Regions from separate parts of the Rhizobium sp. WW22 genome, predicted to be linked through region 1. Evidence: riboswitches for the same ligand, from Rfam matches in the RefSeq annotation. Region 1 holds a riboswitch; the other holds the start of a gene.

Region 1 (7,718 bases):
CCATACGCTCCTTTTCCTGTTCGTAAAAACTGCCCTCAGTGAAAAACGCCACAATCGGGCCGTCGGCGCTGGTGGTCGTGGATTTGCGTTCGGCCAGATCCTGTTTTGCCGGGAAGGGGACAATCAATGCGCGTTGCTGCGGGCTCCACGGGCGAATTTTATTGAGGATATTCAAGAAGGCACCTTCGGGGGTTTATGAGCTTCAATCGAATATCCGCCACCACGAAGCGTTGCGGACAAGATTGAGAGTTTGGATGAATGGAGCATTTAGTCTGGCCAATTTCGGAAACGTCACACCGGTGACGTCCGTACCGGATTGGCAAACCGTTTGATCTTCGCTAATCGATTGTCATGTCCGATAATGTCATCAAGTTTGAACGTCGTCCGAAGCCGAAACCGCCGAGACAAACGCCTCCCTGGCTCAAGCGTTTGTTGGCGATCCTGGCCGTCATTGCGTTTTTCGTAGCAGCCTTTGCTTATTTCACGCTGAAGAGCGGCGCAGCCGGCCCAACATTCTGAGCAGTTCAAGACCGCTCCCCTTGCTTTTCGTAGAAAGCCGTTGAGCCTGGACACAGTTCATCTCGGCAAGATTTTCTTTTGCTGGAAATGAAGGTGTTTATCTAGATATTTCAATTATTTAACGGAAATACTTTATGTCCCCGCAGCTTGGTTGCGGGTGGAAGTTGATCCTCGCGTTTCTATATTTCAGGGATGTTCATGGTCTGACAAACAGGAAGAGGAGCAGGACATGACATTGACCTCGCAAGACGTCACCGCCGTACTCGGCCCTGTCGACGAGACCCTTATCGCCGATATCGTTGCGACAGGCGCAACGCCGACGGACCTGTCCGAGGCATGGGCTTGGGTCAACAGCGATGAGGCTTTGATCGGCGAGGGCCGCCATCTGCCGGCCGGTAAGGTCGCTGCGCTGGTGGAGCTGCTTTCCGCCGACGACGAGGAATGGGAAGAGTAGCAATTGGCGTTTTCAAGGCCCGATGCTAGCCATGCCGCCACCTATATGCGGCATGGCTGCAGGCTCTAATATTCTTAAAGCTCGACCTTCGCATTGTCACCCATGTCGGGTCTCGAATTCGAGACTGCAGCCGCCGCCATCTTGATGTAGCTGATGATGCTGCCGGGGCTATCCCAGTATTCGGCGAAAACAGGCGTTACCTTCAAAACGCGGATCGAGGGATCGTCGGCACTGTCCCACCACGCTCTGGCGCCTGTGGACCAGAGATCCTTGACGCGTTCGCGGTCGTTGCCGACTTCAGCTGTCCCGGATATCGAAACATATTTTTGACCCCGGGTGTCGGCGAAGGCGAGGCAGACATTCGGCCAGCGCGCGATCTCCTCATCCTTGTGGCCCGCGACATCCGTCAGGAAATAGATCGCGTTTTCGATCGGTTCGGGATGAGCGGCCATCGGCCGAGCGCGCAGGCTTCCGGATATTTGCGTGGTCAGCATGCAAAAGCCGATCTTGTCGACCAGCTCCCAAACGCGGGCGTTGTCGTCGGTGTCCGTCATGGCTGTCTCCTGGTTTCGATTGCAAAGAGAGGGAGTTGAGCTGAGATCATCCGATGAAGGGGCCTACGGCTGTTCGCGAGTGCCCGGTGCGGCTTCACGCTGGTCCGCATCGTCGAGGTCGCTCTTCACGACGAAGGCGTCGCCATGCTGGCGGACGGCTTCTTTTTCCGCTTCGATATTAGGCACGTCGTCAGGAGCGCGCTCTTTGACGTGTTCCGACGCCGCATCGATCTCACCTTTGGTCTGGTCGGCGGGAACCGATCCGGCGCGATTGCGGGTCGCGTCATGCTCGGTCTTCGCGTTGCCATTGTCGCGTCGCATGTCTGTCATTTCGCTCATCCTGTTCGTCTGGTCCGCGAAGTCTCGCGTCATTTTTGAAAATGGCGCGGCAGAGAGCCTTCCGTGGTGCGGGGGCGATCGGCCATGTCGGTCAAACCGCGCGGCGCGCTCATTGTTCCGTACTCGCGAGGCAAACACCGATTTCCTTTGTCGATGGAAGCCGGAAGGTTGGGCGGAATGGAACCTTGAACCCGAATTTGCGTCTTCCTAAGTGAGTGGCAGCCGAGGCTTTATGAGCTCGGTCACAATCACGTCTGTCAGGAGTGACCAAAATGGAAGAAAGAACAAAAACCATCGAAGAACTCAGCGTCGAAGAGCGCGAGGAAATTCTCATCGATGTTGCGAAGACGTTGGAAGGCAATGCACGCGAGGCCCTCGTCGAAGGCAACAAGCAATTCGCCATTCTTTCCACCAATATGGCCGAAGCGATCCGCGTCAATGCAGATGAGCTTGCCCGCGACGATCCGGAAAATGCCGAACGGCTTTTGCAACAGGCTGTCGCAATGATCTCGCAGTTCAATGCTACTCATCCTTACCGATTGGTCAGTACGGCTGTTCACTAAGGGGCCTCACGCCTCATTTCACGTTTCGACAACACGACCCGGAGGATTTCGATGTCAGAACTTATTGTGCTTGGTTTCGATGATGCAGACAAAGCGGACGCTGTCCTGAACCGGCTCGTTCAGCTCGAAAAAGAATATCTGATCGATCTGGAGGATGCCGTCATCGCCGTTCGTGATGAATCCGGAAAGGTTCGTCTGAAGCAGAGTGTCAATCTCACGGCGGCAGGCGCCGCAAGCGGTGGTCTTTCGGGCGCTCTCTGGGGTTCGCTCGTTGGTCTGCTTTTCCTCAATCCTCTTGCTGGGCTCGTCGTCGGCGGTGCAATCGGTGCCGGCTCCGGCGCTCTTGCCGGATCGATGGCCGATTACGGTATCGACGACGATCTTATGAAGCGTCTGGCCGAAACCATTCCGGCGAAGAGTTCCGCGCTTTTCCTCCTGATCCGCAAGGTTCAACCGGAAAAGGTGCTTGCCGAATTCAAGGGCGAGCATGCGCGGCTGCTGCGCACCTCGCTGTCGCCCGAGCAGGAGGCGCGGCTGCGCCAGGTGCTTGTCGACGAGACCTCACCGACGTCCGAGGCTTCCGCCACCGTCTGAACGTAAATCCGATCTCTACTCCTGTTGTCGGCGGAGGCCGTGCTTTCGTCCAGGAAGCGCGGTGGCTCAAGGATTGAACGGCGCGCTCGCATTACCTGCGCGCCTTCCCTAATCGCGCAAATACTGCCATTGTAGGTCATGCGGTCATTCACTAGCGGCAGCAGGGAGAGGGCAAGCCCCGGACGGCCATTGTCAGCACACGTTTCCAGGCGAAAACTTGCGCGATGACCGATCCTGTAATTCGTCAAAGCCAGCCGCCGTCAAAACCCAAGACATCGCTGATTCAGACCAAACGCGCGGCGCTGCAGGCGCTAAGGGTTATGATCGCGTGCACGATCACCTATGCCATTTCACAGCATCTTCATCTCCAGCAGGGCTATTGGGCCGTCTTCACGGTACTGATCGTCATGCAGGCGTCGGTGGGCGCGACCGCCGGAGCGGCTTTCGACCGGCTGGTTGCGACAGTCGCTGGCGCCGTGCTCGGAGGTATTGCGGTATTCGTCACGCCGCAGCAGCCGCTTGCGATTGGCATTGCCCTGATCTGCGTCGTCGGCGTTTCAAGTTTCGTGGCGGTGCGCGTGCCTCGTCTGCGCAATGCCGGACTGACGGCCGCGATCGTCATGCTGACACATTCCGCCGCCGTTCCCGTCGAGATTTTCGTGATCGATCGCATCGCCGAAATTACCCTGGGCGGTGTCGTCGGCGTGCTCGCCAGCCTGTTCATCCTGCCGACGCGCTCGCGGACCATGGTTTTGGATCGCTTCGGGTCGGCACTCGATGTCATGGCGCAGATCTTGCGAAGGCTCGCAGCCGGCGTCGAAAAGGGGGAGCCGGTATCGGCCACCGAGGCAAATATCGCCCTGCGTCAGTCCTTGATGGCGACAGAAGCGCTTTTGAGCGACGCGCAGCGCGAGCGCGCCTTCTGGCTGACACGACAGGGAATTTCGGAGGCCATTCCCCGTTCGCTCTGGCGCATCCGCAACGACATGACCTATCTCAGCCACATCGTGGAAACACCTTTCCCGCCGGCGATTGTCGAGGCGATCGGGCCGCAGGCAGGCGGAATGCTGGAGGCACAGGCCCGTTTTGCGGAGGCATGCGGCCGGGCGTTGCGTGCCGGTGGCGAAATCGATCCGGATGTGCTTTCGGCAGGCGACGCGGCTTTCGACGCCGCGTTCAGCACTCTTCAGACTTCCGAGGCTGCCCAATCGATGGGATTTAGCGAAACGGGCCGGTTGTTCGGTCTCGATTTCACATTGCGACGCATGCGCCAGAATTTTCTCGATCTCGCCGACCGCATCCGCGAAAGCAACGTCAATTGAAAGGCTCCAGCCTGTTTTTGGCCAGTCCCAAGTCTCTGCGTTGGGTGCGATGGTCGACATCCATCAACATGGAAATCTGATTGAGGCTGTCGAAGCAGTTGACGCAATTTTAACCGAGGATACTATATATAGTGTTCGAGGTTCTTCTGATTCGCAAGGATTGGAGGCTAAGATGGGAATCCGGTCGGCGAGCATGACGATTGCCAAGCCGGAGCTGCCCCCGCAACTGTGAGCGGCGAGCATTCGTTTGATGACGTCACTGAGGCCTTGTGTCTTGGGAAGACAGGACGAATGTTATGACCCGCGAGCCAGGAGACCTGCCTTGAGCAACAACGTCCACGGGCGGGGTGTCCGACTGGCGAGCGATGGTTCATGCGGCAGGATCGCCGTCATCGCTTCCTTGAAGACCCCGCATGAATAACTTCGGGGTGAAGTCCATGTTATTGAGTATTCATAGTCGCCCGCGCGAATGACGGCCGCTGAAATGCGTCCGGCCGCCGGCTAGGCTTACGTCCACTTTTCACCCGCCGAGCGGGCATCATCCGATGCCCGAGCGATTTTCTGTGCCCATCCATACGAGGATACCTCATGAGCATTACCGTCTACAGCAAACCCGCCTGTGTCCAGTGCACGGCAACCACCCGCGCGCTTGATCGCCAAGGCATCGACTACACCATCGTCGACGTATCGACCGATGCCGCCGCCTATGAGCTGGTGCAAGGTCTCGGCTATCGTCAGGTTCCGGTTGTTGTCGCCGGTAAACTGCATTGGGCCGGCTTCCGTCCCGACATGATCAGCACCCTCGCTTAAGGATCCGGGCCGTGGGCGAGATCGTCTATTTCTCCAGCCGGTCGGAAAATACCCATCGCTTCGTTGTCAAGCTCGCATTGCCGGCTGCTCGTATCCCGCTTGCCGCGGGCGACGAGTTTCGTGCGACCTCGCCCTACGTCCTGATCGTCCCGACCTATTGCGGCGAAGGCGGCAAGGGGGCCGTGCCCAAGCAGGTGATCCGCTTCCTCAACGATGCGGGCAACCGTTCGAACATCCGCGGGGTCATCGCCGCGGGCAACAGCAACTTCGGCGCGACCTATGGGATCGCCGGCGACATCATCTCTGCCAAATGCCAGGTACCGTATCTCTATCGGTTCGAACTTCTGGGCACAGATGAGGATGTCGCCAATGTCAGACACGGATTGGAACGATTTTGGACACGCTAAGCTCTTCTTTGTCGCGAGATGCCGGCGAAAAAACGCAGAGCACTTTTCCTGCTCCCGCGAATGACCGCCCGGCAAAGGCCCCGGAGACGGCGTTGGATTATCACGCCCTGAACGCCATGCTGAACCTCTATGACGAGCACGGAAAAATCCAGCTCGACAAGGATCGCATGGCGGCGAAGCAATACTTCCTGCAGCACGTTAACCAGAACACGGTCTTTTTCCATAACCTTAGGGAAAAGCTCGATTATCTGGTGACGGAAGGTTATTATGAGCAGGAGGTGCTCGACCAATATTCCTTCAATTTCGTGCGCGATCTCTTCGATCACGCCTATGCGAAGAAGTTCCGTTTCCCGACTTTCCTCGGCGCCTTCAAATACTACACCAGCTACACGCTGAAGACCTTCGACGGAAAACGTTATCTCGAGCGTTATGAAGACCGCATCTGCATGGTCGCGCTGACGCTGGCGCAGGGCAGCGAGCAACTTGCCCGCGATCTGGTCGACGAGATCATCTCCGGCCGGTTCCAGCCGGCAACGCCGACCTTCCTCAATGCCGGCAAGAAGCAGCGCGGAGAGCTGGTCTCCTGCTTCCTGCTGCGTGTCGAAGACAATATGGAATCGATTGGCCGCGCCATTAACTCGGCTCTGCAGCTTTCGAAACGCGGCGGAGGCGTGGCGCTATCGCTCACCAACATCCGTGAGGCCGGTGCGCCGATCAAGCACATCGAGAACCAGTCGTCCGGCATCATTCCCGTCATGAAGCTGCTGGAAGACTCCTTCTCCTACGCCAACCAGCTTGGGGCGCGGCAAGGGGCGGGCGCCGTCTACCTGAACGCTCACCATCCCGACATCATGCGCTTCCTCGATACCAAGCGCGAAAATGCCGACGAGAAGATCCGCATCAAGACGCTGTCGCTCGGCGTGGTCATTCCCGACATCACCTTCGAGCTCGCGAAGAACAACGAGGACATGTATCTCTTCTCGCCCTATGATGTGGAGCGCGTCTACGGCGTGCCGTTTACCGAGATTTCGGTGACGGAGAAGTATCGCGAGATGGTGGGCGACAGCCGCATCCGCAAGAAGAAGATCAAGGCGCGCGAATTCTTCCAGGTGATCGCCGAAATCCAGTTCGAGAGCGGCTACCCCTACATCATGTTCGAAGACACGGTGAACCGCGCCAATCCAGTTGCCGGCCGCATCACCATGAGCAATCTCTGCTCGGAAATCCTGCAAGTCAGCGAAGCTAGTGAATACAACGACGATCTGTCCTACAAGCATATGGGCAAGGACATCTCCTGCAATCTCGGCTCGCTCAACATCGCAGCCGCGATGGACAGCCCGGATTTCGGCAAGACGATCGAAATGTCGATCCGAGCGCTGACGGCTGTCTCCGACATGAGCCATATCTCCTCCGTACCCTCGATCGAAAAGGGCAATGACGAGAGCCATGCCATCGGTCTCGGCCAGATGAACCTGCACGGTTATCTCGCCCGCGAGCGCATTTTCTACGGTTCGGAAGAGGGCGTCGATTTCACCAATATCTATTTCTATACGGTGACCTACCACGCCATTCGCGGCTCGAACCTGCTTGCGGTCGAGCGAGGCCAGAGCTTCAAGGGCTTCGAGAATTCGAAATACGCCTCCGGCGAATATTTCGACAAATATACGAACCAGGAATGGAAGCCTGCGACCGAACGTGTCGCGGAAATCTTCGAAAAGGCCGGCATTGCCGTTCCGACCCAGGAAGATTGGCTGGAACTCAAGAAAGCCGTGATGGAAGGCGGGCTCTATAACCAGAACCTGCAGGCCGTGCCGCCGACGGGCTCGATCTCCTATATCAACCACTCGACCTCTTCGATCCACCCGATCGTCTCCAAGATCGAGATCCGCAAGGAAGGCAAGATCGGCCGCGTCTACTACCCGGCTGCCTTCATGACGAACGACAATCTCGATTACTACCAGGACGCCTACGAAATCGGTCCGGAAAAGATTATCGACACCTATGCGGCCGCGACCCAGCATGTCGACCAGGGCTTGTCGCTCACGCTGTTTTGCCGCGATACCGCGACGACGCGCGATATCAACAAGGCGCAGATCTATGCCTGGAAGAAGGGCATCAAGACCATCTACTACATCCGGCTTCGCCAGATGGCGCTC
Region 2 (7,718 bases), 310 kb from region 1:
GTGGTGCTCTCGGGCCTGTATTCGGCGGATAAAGCTGGCGGTGGAACGCCTCCGATCGTGCGACGACCGTCTCTCCACGCGGGGAGGCAAGGCGCTCACAAATGTCGGTAGGAGGCGCAGGCAGCATCGCGGCGGACGCAATCCGGCATGCCTCGCATCCGGGTGCGTAGGCTTTCCCGTGCACCTTGCCGTCGGCATCCTTGTAGGTGATGCAAAGAACGGGCAGGGAGCCATCCGGAAGCCGGTACTGGGCAAGCTCGATCGGGGATATTTCGTCCGCGGTTGCGACGATCGGTTGATGGGCGAAGCCGACGAGCAACAGCGCAACGGCGCAAAGAATGCGCGCGCTCCACTGAAATGTTCGCGAAATCGTCTTCCGCATGCTTGTCCCCACCACCGCATTCGCGGATAAGGTTTCATTCATAGGGCAGGCGCATCACAAGCGCAATGCGTCAATTCGTGCCGCGATGCCGCCGCACTGCCGATCGATGAGAGGCATATAAACTATTTTTAGAGATCGCATGGTATCTCATAAGGACTTCGACCATGCCGCCGCAGCTCATCTATCGCGGCGCGTTGCGAAGACTGGGAATCGCCATGGAAGTCGAAACACATCTGATCTCGCTAATACGTGTCCTCGGCCAGGTGGCGATTATTGTCTATGCCTATTCCTGGGTCATCCGTATCGTCGAGCGCGGCGCTTTGAAATCCGTGGCCGTCGGGCTGTTGTTCGGGCTGGTCGGCATCCTGTCCATGGGCGATCCCATCCAATGGATGCCAGGTGTGATCCAGGATGGCCGGTCGATCCTCCTTGTCCTTACGCCAATCTATGGCGGCCTTTTGGGAACCATTGTCGCTGCGGCGATGATGGCGCTGTTTCGGTACATGGTGGGCGGCATGGGCGCGGTGGTCGGCGTAGCCGGCATCGTAATCGTTGCAATCGCGGGCTATGTACTCACTCTGCTGCCGCGGCAATGGACCGGCACGGGATGGCGGCGATCGGCTCTGTTCGGTCTGGCGACCTGTTCATCCATTGTGGTTGTTTTCCTTTTTCCGTGGACGGTTGCGCGCGCCCTTCTTATCTCGGCGACACTTCCGGTGACGATCGTCAATATCCTCGGCGTCATGCTGTTGTCGGATCTCTTGCAGCGGGAGCAATATCGCATTGGCATCCAGCGCGCGCTGGAGAACGAAGCGAGCCTCGATCCGCTGACAAGGCTTCCCAACCGCCGGGTGCTGCAGCGCGAAGGCGATCGATGCAGCAAGGAAGCGGGTATGCGGCGTATCCCCTTCTCGATCATCATGCTCGATATCGATCACTTCAAGAAGATCAACGATAGCTGGGGCCATTCCTTCGGTGACACCGTTCTGGCGCGGTTGGCCGATGTCATCAGGCAAACCGTCCGCAAGACTGATATTGCCGCCCGTTATGGCGGCGAGGAGATCGTCGTGCTGCTGCCCAACACCGATACGCGAGCCGCCGCTGCCGTCGCGGAGAAAATTCGCAAGGACATCGAGGACACGACCTTGATGTTCGAGCAGGAGGCCGTCCATGTCACGGTCAGCATCGGCATCGCCTGCTCCCTCGAACCGACGACAGATTTCAAACATGTGCTCGAGGCCGCCGACAAGGCGCTCTATCGGGCGAAGGCGGGCGGGAGAAATCGTGTGGAACTGGCAGAGGCCGCATAGGCCCGCCGCCTTTCCTTCCCATGGGCATGGCGTGCTCTGTCTCATTTCTATCCAAGCGTCCTTGACGGAACGGGGCAGTCCGGAATAACTGGACGTGACGGTTCCCCAAGGAAGACTCCGCGGGGATTAATAGGGAACACGGTGAGGATGACCCAAGCGGGACCTAGACCGTGGCTGCCCCCGCAACTGTAAGCGGATTGCCGATCATCCGGGAATGACCAGCCTGCTGGTTCCTTCCTGAGGCTTTGAGCCGCGCCACTGCAAGCATGCTTGCGGGAAGGCCGATGATAGTCAGATATCCGCAAGCCAGGAGACCTGCCGTCGATCACGATCCAATCAGCCGGGCGGGGATGCTCGGAAAGGACAGAGAATGATTGACCTGCGCCTTCGACATTATCCGACACCTATCGGCCTTGATTGGGATCTCCGCAGCCGGCGGCCGTCTTTCTCAGCGCGATCGCGCTGACGCCGCCCCGTTTCCTTAATCCTATCGAGACCTTTCATGCGCCATTTTTTGACGACCATTGCATTTGCACTTGGGCTGACCGGTTTTGCCGGCTCCGGTTTTGCCGCCACCCAATATCCTCTCACCATCGATAATTGCGGTCAGAAGGTCACTTTTGAAAAGGCTCCGGCCAAGATCGTTTCGATCGGCCAGGGCATGAGTGAAATCCTCTTTTCGCTCGGCCTTGCCGACAAGATTGCCGGAACGGCGGTCTGGGTCGGCCCGGTTCTGCCGCAATATGCCGAAGTCAACGGCAAGATCCCGCGGCTCGCCGATAACGATCCGAGCTTCGAATCCGTCGTTGGCAAGGCTCCGGATCTCGTCGCTGCCGAATTCGAATGGCATGTCGGCGCGCAGGGTTCCGTCGGCACACGCCAGCAATTTTCGGAACTCGGGATCAATACCTATGTTGCTCCGACCGATTGTGTCGCCAAGGTCAATACCGATGGCGGCGATGGTGTGCGCAAGGAGCTTTTCACGATGGATCTGGTCTATCACGAAATCGCCGAGCTCTCGCAGATCTTCGACGTTAGGGATCGCGGCGATGCCCTGATCGCGGATCTGAAAAAGCGCGAGGCGGATGCAGTCGCTTCGATTGCCGCTGCCAAGGCCAAGGATCTTCCGATCGTGTTCTGGTTCTCCAGCAAGGAGGTCAATGGCGATGCCTATATCGCCGGCAAGAACAGCGCGCCGGCCTATATCCTGAAGACGCTCGGCGCCAGAAACGTGGTGACGACGGAAGAAGAATGGCCGATGGTCGGGTGGGAAACCATTTCGCAGGCCAACCCGGCCGTGATCGTCATAGCCACCATGGACCGCCGCCGCTATGCGGCCGACGATCCGAAGGTCAAAGTCGATTTCCTCGAAAAAGATCCAGTCACCAGCCAGCTCGACGCCGTTAAGAACAAGCGTTTCGTCATGATGGATGCGCAGTCGATGAACCCGACCATCCGCACCATCGACGGCATTGAAGTATTGGCCAAGGGCATCAAGTCCTTCGGCCTGGCGCAGTAAGATATGGGTCTCGCCGCAAAACGCAGGGCATGGTGGGCGCTCTTGGCGCTCGCCATGGCTGCCGTCATTCTTCTGGCATTCATGATCAGCCTCGCCGTATCGATCGGCGAGATTTCGATCCCGCTGTCGACCACAGTAAAGGCCGTTTCGAACCGGTTGTTCGGAACGAGCTTCGAACTCAGCCGGATCCATCAGGGGATCGTCTGGGACTATCGCCTGAGCCGCGCGCTCGTTGCTGCAAGCACCGGTGCGTCGCTTGCCTTGAGCGGGGTGGTCTTGCAGGCGTTGCTGCGCAATCCGCTCGCCGAACCCTTTGTGCTGGGCATTTCCGCCGGCGCCTCCACCGGAGCGGTCTGCATCATGATCCTCGGTCTTGGCTACGGCATTCTCGGCCTTTCCGGCGGCGCCTTCCTCGGCGCAGTTGCAGCCTTTCTTTTCGTCGGCCTGCTTGCCGCCGGGGTCGGTGGCACGAGCGAGCGCATCATTCTATGCGGCGTCGCCGGTTCGCAGCTTTTCAACGCGCTCACCTCCTATATCGTCACCACCTCGGCCAATGCGGAGCAGGCGAGGGGCGTCATGTTCTGGCTTCTCGGCTCCATGAGCGGCGTGCGCTGGCCGGACGTTTATCTTTCCGGGCCGGTCGCCATCATCGGCTTCGCCGTCTGCATGGCGCATGTCCGCGTGCTCGATGCCTTCATCTTCGGCACGGATGCTGCCGCATCGCTTGGCATTGCGGTCAAGCGCGCCCAAGTCGTTCTGCTCGGCGTGACGGCTTTCATGACGGCAGCGGTCGTCAGCATCGTCGGCTCCATCGGTTTCGTCGGGCTCGTCATTCCGCATGCGGCCCGCTTCGTTGTCGGGCCGAGCCATGACCGGCTTTTGCCGGCAGCGGCTCTGGCCGGCGCCATCTTCATGGTCGCCGCCGATATCATCTCGCGGGTCATCATTCCCCAGCAGATTCTGCCGATCGGCGTCGTCACGGCCTTGTTCGGGGCTCCGGCCTTCGCCCTCATTCTCTATCGCACCCGGAGGACGGCATGAGCATTGCTGTGGACACGGTAACCTTTGCAGCCGGCAATAGCCTCATCGTCAACGGCGTCAGTCTGACGGTGGAAAAAGGCAAGGTGCTTGGGCTCCTTGGGCCGAACGGCTCGGGTAAATCCAGCCTGCTCAGGCTGATCTGCCGGCTGCGGAAGGTCAAAAGCGGGGTCATCCGGCTCGGCGGTAGCGATATTGCCTCGATCTCGCGGAGCGATATTGCCCGCCGCATCGCGCTGGTCGAGCAGCAGGCGACGACCGATACGCAGGTGACAGTGATGGACGTCGTCCGTCTCGGCCGTACGCCGCATCGCGGTCCCTATCGGCCTGGAGCGCTCACGACGATGCGGCGGTTTCCGATGCGCTTGCCCGTGTCGGTATGCAAGGCCGCGCCGGTCAGCCGTGGCAAACTTTATCGGGCGGTGAACGACAGCGCGTCCATATTGCGAGGGCGCTTGCCCAGACTCCAAGCGAACTTCTGCTTGACGAGCCGACGAACCATCTCGATATCCAACATCAGCTCGATATTCTCGGCCTGGTCTCCAAGCTCGATGTCACCTCCATCGTGGCGCTGCACGATCTCAATCTCGCGGCCATGTTTTGCGACAGCCTTGCTGTTTTGCAAAATGGCGAGGTCGTTGCGGCAGGCCCGCCTGAAGAGGTGCTGACGCAGGAGTTAATCGAGCGCGTTTTCGGGGTGCGCGCGCATGTGCAGAAATCTTCAGTGCACGGCCGCTGCAACATTCAATACATGGCGGGTTGAGTGGCATCTGTCGCGATCGCGAAATAAAATGGATCGCCCCGGTCTGAGCAATTCCGACCGGGGCGCATCGTATTACTAGATGGTGCGAGTTCGCCTCAGCCTTCGAAGCCGAACCGCTCGACGTCGAAATCGTCGCCATCATAGCTGATGGCTCCGGCTTGGGCCTCCGCCATGTCGTCGTGCATCGGAATGGGCGCGCTGACGAGGCCTGGTAGCGTCATGTCGACGGCCATGCCTGGCGGACGCAAAGCCCAGGCGACGATCGCCCCCGTCGACATGTCTCCTACACCGGCTGAGACATCTTGCGCAGCCGCCGAGGGAAGGGCAGCGATCGGCTGCATCTTTGCCATGGCGCTCTCGGCCGTATTCTCCACATTGTCAGACACGACGAGCTTTCCAGCGTTGCTGCGTCCCACGACCAGGCTGGCGAGCACGGCAGTGGGAGCTGGTCTTTCCGGCGCGGTCGTGGGGATGACGACGATGCTGCTGGTCGGCCGCCACGCCGGCAGCGGAACGGCATAGGCCGCGAGGTCGGCAAAGGGTTGGGTCTTGCTTTCCTCAGCCACCCGCTTGCCAAGCTGAGCTTCCAGCCCATCCACGGCCCGGCTTCTGGGGGTTGGCAGCATGCTGGTCAAAAGGCTGCGGTCGGGTTCGACGTTGCGAGACGCTGTGAATGATCCGGCATCGTCGCTATCGTCATCAACGGCCGTGATTTTGCTCGCCATCTGGGAAGGGCGCTTTTTGGATTGTGCGACCGCTACGTCGTAACCCGGCAGTGGCCTGCCATCTGCCGGCACGTGAAGCGTCTGTCCATTGGGGAAAAGCCGCGCAAGCTCCTGGCGCGACATTCTCGGCCATGCGCGCACTCCGCCAACATCCAGATGCACGAAGGGCGAGCCGGAATTGGGATAGAAGCCCACGCCGCCGATCTGCATCTGCATGGCGATTGCGCGCAAGCTCGCGAGCTTTACGCCGGGAATGTAAAAATCCATTGCCTTGCCGAGCGTGTGCTGGCTGTGCTTGGCAACGCCGGAGCTGCGCGAGCGGTTGCGCAGCATGCTGTTGGTCGACGGAGAGCGGTAGGCCGAAACCACGTGAATGGACTCTTTGGCGCCACTGCGGCGGTAGACTTCCCAGACGAGATCGAGCAATTCCGGATCGATCCTGGTCGGCTCGTTCTTTCGCCAGTCGCGCAAGAAGCGGTTGATTTGAGCAAGGCCGCGCGGGTCATATTTGCCGTTACGCTTGAAGACGATGGTCGACCTTTCCCCCGTATGCGTGAAGAAGAGCTTGAGTGCCCTGTCCTCGGCCGCCGCCGAACCGGCAAAGGCGCCGAGCATCAGCATCGCGATCAGCGCCACCCGGAAAGCGATGAACGAGAAAGTCGTGGCGAAAAATGCCGCCGGAATGGAAAAGATCACGTGATGCACGGATACGACTTTCGCCCTTGCTAAGAGAAACAGAAATCAGAGGCGCCGCGCCTGCGGCATCGCTATACCCTCCAATTATGGTCAACAAATCCCTAACGGACCGTTTAAAGGCAGAAACGGAAAAATTTCATTGGTCCGAGCATATTCATGGGCAGTTGGGGTCGTTTTCTCCCTTGGCATGCCTTATTTCTGAAAGCTTCAACTTTTCCGTTGCAATTTTGTCAGAGATCAACCCTTGCCTGTAAGGCGGTTTCTTCCAAAAGATAGGTAAAACCGGCTTTGCAAACGTTTTCGCGTGGGTTGCAAACTGTCTGCCAAGACATCATCATCCCGCCCCATGAGTGGACAGAATCGATTTGCTCCCCCGTCGAGCGGGCAGCAAACAATCAAACGTAGCGACCTATTGCGGCAGCTCCGGCGCGCCGGGCTGCGCCGTTTGACGACCATTGTCGCACCTGCCGGCTACGGCAAGACCTCGCTTGCCGTCCAATGGTACGAGCTGCTGAAGGCGGATGGGGTCAAGCTCTGCTGGGTGTCGCTCGATTCCGAACACACCAATCAGGAAGCCTTTCTGCTTGCATTGATCGATGCCTTGCAGACGCTGCTTCATGAAGATGGTGCCGACGCCGGCAACCTTCCGGCTGCAGCATTGCTTTCGGTGCTGGCGACCCGCCTGCGCAAGATCGAAGGACCGCTCGTCGTCTTTCTCGACGATTATCATTTCGCGCAGACGGATGCGACCGAGGCGCTGATGGCGAAGATCCTCGCCGACCTCTCGCTCGAACATGTCAAGCTGGTGCTGGTCAGCCGCAGCCCACCACGCTTTCCGCTCTCGGCCTTGCGGCTGCGTGGTGAGTTCAAGCAGTTCGGCGTTGCCGAGCTTGGCTTCAGCGATGCCGAAGCAGGAGAGCTTTTTGCCGGGAAGGGCACTCATCTGACGGAGGAGCAGATCGGTTCCTTCAATCGCCGGACCGAAGGCTGGGCGGTCGCACTGCAGATGGTGAGCCTGCTCGTATCGGAATCGGATGAAAGCGACAGCATCCTTGCCTCTTTCGATGGCGGCGATACGGATATGGGCTCTTATCTATCGGAGCAGGTGTTCGAGCATCTACCCGAGGATATACGCCAGTTTCTCATCGACACGGCCGCCCTTCCGGCTTTCAATCATTCTCTGCTCGAAGCGGTGCTGGACAGCAGAGAGCGTGCCGACCTCTGCGAAAGCCTGGCCGAATACGCGCTTCCGGTGACCTTGCTTGCCGGCCCCGGCAACTGGATG

What was found. Region 1 has a riboswitch for cobalamin ahead of nrdH (glutaredoxin-like protein NrdH). Riboswitches for the same ligand answer to the same signal wherever they lie in the genome.
Region 2: it holds a riboswitch for cobalamin, as region 1 does, so the genes downstream of both, ACK83U_RS26600 (ABC transporter substrate-binding protein) here and nrdH (glutaredoxin-like protein NrdH) in region 1, are expected to answer to the same signal.

What each region holds. Positions count from the first base shown of each region.
Region 1 is NZ_CP178199.1:1,326,392-1,334,109, reverse strand. It holds gene ACK83U_RS25115 (putative nucleotide-diphospho-sugar transferase) at 1-175, opposite strand, end outside; gene ACK83U_RS25110 (hypothetical protein) at 749-973, shown strand; gene ACK83U_RS25105 (pyridoxamine 5'-phosphate oxidase family protein) at 1,048-1,527, opposite strand; gene ACK83U_RS25100 (hypothetical protein) at 1,591-1,857, opposite strand; gene ACK83U_RS25095 (hypothetical protein) at 2,139-2,429, shown strand; gene ACK83U_RS25090 (DUF1269 domain-containing protein) at 2,481-3,023, shown strand; gene ACK83U_RS25085 (FUSC family protein) at 3,248-4,345, shown strand; cobalamin riboswitch at 4,467-4,685, shown strand; gene nrdH (glutaredoxin-like protein NrdH) at 4,934-5,155, shown strand; gene nrdI (class Ib ribonucleoside-diphosphate reductase assembly flavoprotein NrdI) at 5,167-5,562, shown strand; gene nrdE (class 1b ribonucleoside-diphosphate reductase subunit alpha) at 5,679-7,718, shown strand, end outside.
Region 2 is NZ_CP178199.1:1,634,800-1,642,517, reverse strand. It holds gene ACK83U_RS26610 (hypothetical protein) at 1-382, opposite strand, end outside; gene ACK83U_RS26605 (GGDEF domain-containing protein) at 547-1,692, shown strand; cobalamin riboswitch at 1,774-2,030, shown strand; gene ACK83U_RS26600 (ABC transporter substrate-binding protein) at 2,195-3,211, shown strand; gene ACK83U_RS26595 (iron ABC transporter permease) at 3,215-4,252, shown strand; partial or broken gene ACK83U_RS26590 (ABC transporter ATP-binding protein) at 4,249-5,012, shown strand; gene ACK83U_RS26585 (DUF882 domain-containing protein) at 5,108-6,442, opposite strand; gene ACK83U_RS26580 (LuxR C-terminal-related transcriptional regulator) at 6,879-7,718, shown strand, end outside.